One region of the Rhizobium sp. AG855 genome, then DNA from elsewhere that is predicted to be linked to it. Evidence: riboswitches for the same ligand, from Rfam matches in the RefSeq annotation. Region 1 holds a riboswitch; each other region holds the start of a gene.

Region 1 (2,196 bases):
CAGGAAGACAGCTGAGGCTGTTCAGTCCGCCGCACCGGCGCGCCAGAGCGCATGGAAATGATGTACGGGTCCATGACCGCTGCCCACTTCGAGCTGGTCCGCCATGGCAATGGCCTGCTGCAGCCAGAGTTTGGCAGAGGATACCGATTCGCCGAGCGGCTTGCCTTTGCCGAGCTCCGCAGCGATGGCGCTCGACAGCGAGCAGCCGGTGCCATGGGTGTTGCTGCCGGCAATCCGCACGCCTTCGAACCAGCTGATGCCCTCCCCGCTCAAAAGGCAATCCGGGCTTTCCGGCCCGGCGAGGTGGCCACCTTTCATCAATATGGCGGTCGGGCCGAGGGCCGCCAGCCGGCTGGCTTGCTCGGCCATGGTCGCACGATCGGCCGCTTCCCGTGCGCCAAGGAGGGCGGCGGCTTCCGGCAAGTTGGGGGTCAAGAGCGTGGCAAGCGGCAGCAGCCTGTGCTTCAAAACAGCGATTGCCTCCGGATCAAGCAGCGCCGCCCCGCCCTTGGCGATCATGACAGGATCGTGCACGACGGGAATGCCGCGATGAGGTTCGAGGGCGCGGGCGACGGCCTCGGCAATCCGGGCATTCGCGATCATGCCAATCTTCACCGCATCGACGCGGATGTCGGCAAAGACCATGCGGATCTGCTCTTCGACGAAGTCGGGGGCGAGCGGGCAGACGGCCGAGACGCCCCGGGTGTTCTGGGCGGTGAGCGCGGTGAGCGCCGCCATGGCATAACAACCGCGCGCGGAAATCGCCTTAATATCCGCCTGGATGCCCGCGCCGCCCGATGGATCGGAGCCGGCGATGGACAGGACGTTGCGGATGGACGTGGTCGTCATGGGCGCGCTCCCTTGCAAGGGCGGAGCGACGGCGATCTACAGCAGTCCGGCTGCCGAAACGACCGATCGACTCCCTCCGCCAGCATGATCTGGTTCAGGTTCAAAGGGTGCTTCTCAGCCCGGCTCTCGCCAGACGCCCCTGTCTCTCATGGTCAAGACTAGGCGAGAGCGGACGTCCTGTCACCTGTCTCTCGCTGCTCCCCACTTAAACATTTGCCGCCGAAGCGCTCTCCGGCTAGGGAGGGATCGACACGACAGAACGAGGACCCCGCTCTTGCATCACTCCCCCGAGCGTCTTTTCGACCGACCTTTTCACGGCTTTCTCTTCGACATGGACGGAACGCTTCTGAATTCCACCGCCTCCACCGAGCGGGTCTGGAGTCGCTGGGCCCGCAAACACGGACTTGACGTCGAAGCCTTCCTTCCGACCATGCATGGCAGACGCGGCATCGATACGATCCGTGGGCTGAACCTGCCAGGTGTCGATCCATTCGTGGAAGCGCTGGAGGTCGAACGCGGGGAAACAGAGGATCTCGACGGGGTTGTGGCCCTTCCCGGTGCCATCGCGTTTCTCTCAAGCCTGCCGCCGGAATGCTGGGCGATCGTCACCTCTGCGCCCGCAGCCCTGGCGCGCGCGCGGATCGGCGCTGCGGGCCTGCCCTTCCCGGCAAAAATCGTGACGGCGGAGGATGTAAAGGTCGGCAAGCCCGATCCGACCGGCTATCTCCTCGGCGCAGAGCGGCTTGGTTTCGATCCGGCGCAGTGCCTGGTGTTCGAGGACGTGCTGGCCGGTGTTCAGGCGGGAGAGGCTGCCGGCGCGCAGGTTGCCGTGATCACGGCAACGCATCGCAATCCGCTGGGCACGGACCATCCGACCATTGCGAGCTATGAAGAGCTGGCGGTGACCGTCGACGCCGAGAAACGCTTGCGGATCGTCGCGCGCGGCTGACGGCTGAAAGGCGACACCGGGCCTTCAGGCAGGCCCGGTGCAATGATAATCACGCCGCCTTGGCGACGTGGTATTCCTTGATGGCGACCATCTTGATCGCCGGATAACGCTCGGCTTCGTAACGCAACGAAAACTGGTCCTGCGCCATGAAGACGGGATCGCCGTCGAGGTCCCGGCAGATATCGCCGCGACGCTGGGTCATGAACTTTTCCAGATCGTCCTTGTTGTCGGCCGAAATCCAGCGGCAGACCGAGAAGCGCGACATTTCGAAGGAAACCGGGAGCGTGTATTCTCCCTGCAGGCGTTCCTTCAAGACATCGAGCTGCAGCGCGCCGACGACGCCGACGATGGCGGGGGAGCCATCTTCCGGCGAGAAGAGCTGCACGACGCCCTCTTCG
Region 2 (2,196 bases), on a different contig from region 1:
GATGTAGTGTCCTTCGGAGAAGTCAGCCGCCTGATAGCGATCCGTCTGCTCTGCGACCATGTGATAGGCCGGCGACGTGGTGTAGGACAACACCATCGGCGCCTCACCCTTGGTGAACAGGCCATAGGCCTCCGACCAGCCTGGAGTCACGGTCAGCACGCGACCCTTGAGCTTCGCCCAGGCGTCAGGCGCCTTGTCACCATAGACCGACTTCACCCAGAGCAGCAGGCCGAGACCCGGCGTCGACGTGCGCGGATCCTCGATGACGATCTTCTGGCTGGGGTCACCCTCGACCAGTTCTTTCAGACTTTTCGGCGGGGTTTTGATCGTCTGCGTGTCATAGATCACGGCGAAATGCCCGTAGTCGTAAGGCACGAAGACGTCATCGGCAAAGCCGCCAGGAACCTTCGCTTTTGAGGCGTCGATCCCGGACGTGTCGAACAATCCGGTCTGCTTGGCTTCCTCGACCAGGTTGGTATCGAGCCCGAGCACGACATCGGCCTTGGAGCTTTCACCCTCGAGCTTGAGCCGGGTCAGGAGCGCAACTCCATCCGCCACGCCGACGAATTGGACCTTGCATGCGCAGATCTTTTCAAAGGCTTCCTGCACCTTCGGCCCCGGACCCCATTCGGAGATGAAACTCTCATAGGTGTAGACGGTCAAAACCTTGTCGGCCGCCTGCACCGGCATGGAGAGGCCGACGGACAAAGCGGCTGCGGCAAGGCCCGCGCGGAAAATTTTAGATAGACATGACGGCATGACGCCCTCCTCCAAAAGTTCATCGATATCGGGGATAGGGCGTTTTCTTTCGACGCGTCTAATCCCTCCGCCGGTGTTAACCGGATCAGGTTCCGCGGGTTGGCTTTCGCCTCTCAGCATTTCGATCCGGAAAGATCGAAGGGCACCCCGTTAGAGCAGAAGGAGAAATAGCGCGGTGGGCCGCCGAGTGCAAGGTGGCTCAAACTGCGCGGCCGCATCGCTGGTAATCGAAACGCAATCTCGCCATGCTAGGCAGACAATGAGAGTATAGTTGAACGAGCCAAGGCATGAAGGCATGACGAGTGAAATGAGCGGAAAGTCGCCCTCCGTTGATCAGACCATCGCCTCCGTCGAAGCAAGCTTCCGCCGCCAGATGGCCATTGCGCTGGACAGCTTTTGGCACTCGGCCATCCGCAACCGCATTCTGACCTTCGCCTTTGCGCTCGTCGCGGTCATCCTGGCCACGGCCTATGGCACGGTGATGCTGAACCACTGGAATGCGCCCTTCTACAATGCCCTGGAGCAGAGGAACCTGCCGGCATTCCTCCAGGAGCTACGCAATTTCGCTGCCATCGCGGGCGCGCTTCTTGTCCTTAACGTCGTGCAGGCATGGCTGAACCAGATGACAGCGCTACACATGCGGGAAGGCCTGACGCGCGACGTCATCGATCAGTGGCTCAAGGGGCGCCGCGCTTTCCGCCTTTCGATGACGAGCCCACTCGGTGTTAATCCGGACCAGCGCCTGCACGAAGATGCGCGCAAGCTCGCCGAAATGACGACATCGTTGTCGATCGGCCTCTTCAACGCGACCATCCTTCTGGTCAGCTTCATCGGAGTCCTCTGGGGCCTGTCGAGCGACATCGTCTTCAAGCTTGGGGAATGGAGCTTCCGGATTCCCGGATACATGGTGTGGGGCGCGATTTTGTATGCGCTTGCTGCATCGCTTTTGAGCCGCCTTGTCGGACATAAGCTGTCGAACCTCAACGCCGAACGTTATGCCCGCGAGGCCGATCTGCGATTTTCGCTGATGCGCGCGAATGAAAACCTCGAGGCCATTGCCGTCGCCCGAGGCGAAGAGACCGAAAGCCGTCACATCCATCAAACGCTGGACAGCGTTTTGGGATCGATACGGCATCTGGCCCTGGCACTCACCAATCTCACCTGGGTGACGGCGGGCTTTGGCTGGCTGGCGATCATCGTCCCGATCCTGATCGCCTCGCCCGCCTATTTCTCCGGCACCATCACGTTCGGTGGCCTGATGATGGCGGCAGCGGCCTTCACCCAGGTCTATTCGGCTCTCCGCTGGTATGTCGACAATTTCGGCCAGATTGCCGACTGGCGCGCAGCCCTGCTCCGCGTCACGGTATTCCGTGCCGCTCTGGCTGCCATGGACAACGAGGCGCTGGATGCCCCCAGAATCCAGATCGGTGCGTCAAA
Region 3 (2,196 bases), on a different contig from region 1:
GTAGAGCGGCACGGTGCCGATCGGAACCGGCGAATTGCGAATGATCCAGTCGCGGATGTTGTGAATGTTGCGGCCTGTCGAGAGATCCATGACCGTATCGGCACCCCAGCGGATCGCCCAGACCATCTTCTCGACCTCTTCGGCCATGGAGGACGTGACGGCCGAGTTGCCGATATTGGCGTTGATCTTCACTAGGAAATTCCGGCCGATGATCATCGGCTCGAGTTCCGGATGGTTGATGTTGGCCGGGATGATCGCCCGTCCCAGCGCGATCTCCTGCCGGACGAATTCGGGCGTCACATAATCGGGGATCGCGGCGCCAAAACTTTCGCCGTCGCGGAGGAGCGCTTGCCTTACAGCCTTCCGGCCAAGGTTTTCACGAATGGCCACATATTCCATTTCCGGCGTGATGATGCCGGCACGGGCATAGGAAAGCTGCGTCACGGCCTTGCCGCCCGTGGCGCGAAGCGGGCGATGATTCACGGGAAACACCGGCGTCATCTTTTCCAGCGAGACGAAGCCGTTGTCCTCAGGCTTTACATCGCGTCCGTCATAGGTCTCGACATCGCCACGCGCTTCGACCCAGGCCGTTCGATGGCGGGCAAGCCCCTGGTCGATGGCGATGGTCGCCTGCGGGTCGGTATAGGGGCCGGAGGAGTCATAGACATTCACAGGCGCTTCGCCGGAGGTCGGGTGCAGGGCTATCTGGCGCAGGGGGACGCGAATGTCCGGATGGATGTCTCCTGCTAAGAAGATCTTGGTCGAGGCGGGAAGCGGCCCGGTGGTGACGACGGGCCTGTTGAAGTCAGGGGCAATGTTCATCGTGGAGCTCCAAGTGTTCAGGTTGGAGACCCAGTCATGTCAGCCGGAATGATGGAAAGACGCCACGGGATTCGGGTGTTCGAATCGTCGTTTTTGCAGCGCTTGCACCGTCCCTACGCCAGTATGAACTGGATCAGGTTCAACGGGTCACCGCGCTGCCATTGTGGCGTAGCGATATCTCAGCCCCTTGTCGGGACACCCCTGGTGAATGCGTGAAGTGTGGTCAAAAGCGTGGTCGCTGTCAACGCGGAACGTGACGCTCAGGCAACCGCACGCGGAACCTCGAACTGTTGGCCGGGTATCAAGCCCTTAAAGCGCTCGGTTCCGACGCCTGCCGAGGACATAGCCGCTACAAGCGCATTCGGCGGATCATAAATGCCTTCATTGGTCAGCTGGAAGGTGCCGAAGTGGTGACCGATGCCGAAAGCCGCACCGCTCAAGCCGAAGCCTGCGATCGCTTCCTCCGGGTTCTGGTGCTGCGCCTTCATGAACCAGCGCGGCTCGTAGGCACCGATCGGCATGATGGCGAGCCTGATGTCGCCATGCTTCTCGCGAATCTCGCGATAGTGGATTCCGTCCGCAAAACCGGTATCGCCGATATGGTAGATCTTGCCGCTTGGTGTTTCCAGGACGAAGGCCGCCCAGAGCGCCATCCGCCGGTCGCCCATGCCGCGCGCCGACCAGTGGTGACAGGGCTCGCAATGGATAATGACGTCATTGCCAATCTCGATCCGGTCACCCCAATCCATAACGCTTGCCTCCATCTGAGGCACATCGCTGCGGATGATCGTGTCGTTGCCGAGGGGCGTGACGAGGCGCGGGCTGCCCCGCTCGATCAGACGTTTCAGGGTCGCGATGTCGAGATGGTCGTAGTGATTGTGCGTCACGATCACGATGTCGATCTTCGGCAAATCGTCGAAGGCAACGCCGGGTGGATTGTTGCGTTTCGGCCCGGCAAAGGAGACCGGGCTTGCGCGTTCCGACCAGACCGGATCGGTCAGGATGTTGAGGCCCGCCGTCTGGATGAGCAGGGTCGCATGGCCGACCATGGTGACAACAAGCCGGCTCCCTTCGACGCGCGGTTCCGGCTTGGTCGTGACGAAATTCGCTGTCGCCACCGCCTTGGGCCAGTCGATCTTGCCCCCACCGAATTGCCAGCGGAGCAGATCGGTGAAACCGCGGGGCTCTTCCCCACCCGGGTTGAAGAACACCTTGCCGTCGAAATGATCCGAGAGGGGACCAGAATAGTAGCGATTGCCCGCCTGCGCTTCGCGCATGCCGAGACCTCCCAGCGTTGCGGCAACGAGCCCGAAGCCCGACCATTTGAGAAAGCTGCGTCTGTTCATGGCTTACACATATGTGGTTTCGTCAATT

What was found. Region 1 has a riboswitch for thiamine pyrophosphate ahead of thiD (bifunctional hydroxymethylpyrimidine kinase/phosphomethylpyrimidine kinase). Riboswitches for the same ligand answer to the same signal wherever they lie in the genome.
Region 2: another riboswitch for thiamine pyrophosphate. It lies ahead of thiB (thiamine ABC transporter substrate binding subunit); the one in region 1 lies ahead of thiD (bifunctional hydroxymethylpyrimidine kinase/phosphomethylpyrimidine kinase).
Region 3: another riboswitch for thiamine pyrophosphate. It lies ahead of thiC (phosphomethylpyrimidine synthase ThiC); the one in region 1 lies ahead of thiD (bifunctional hydroxymethylpyrimidine kinase/phosphomethylpyrimidine kinase).

Annotation. Positions count from the first base shown of each region.
Region 1 is NZ_RAQG01000003.1:3,333,286-3,335,481, forward strand. It holds gene DFO46_RS16380 (GFA family protein) at 1-15, shown strand, start outside; gene thiD (bifunctional hydroxymethylpyrimidine kinase/phosphomethylpyrimidine kinase) at 22-849, opposite strand; TPP riboswitch at 904-1,000, opposite strand; gene DFO46_RS16390 (HAD-IA family hydrolase) at 1,124-1,798, shown strand; gene DFO46_RS16395 (peptide chain release factor 3) at 1,848-2,196, opposite strand, start outside.
Region 2 is NZ_RAQG01000004.1:149,203-151,398, reverse strand. It holds gene thiB (thiamine ABC transporter substrate binding subunit) at 1-759, opposite strand, end outside; TPP riboswitch at 805-919, opposite strand; gene DFO46_RS17550 (ABC transporter ATP-binding protein/permease) at 1,055-2,196, shown strand, end outside.
Region 3 is NZ_RAQG01000004.1:202,314-204,509, reverse strand. It holds gene thiC (phosphomethylpyrimidine synthase ThiC) at 1-822, opposite strand, end outside; TPP riboswitch at 915-1,035, opposite strand; gene DFO46_RS17830 (MBL fold metallo-hydrolase) at 1,083-2,168, opposite strand.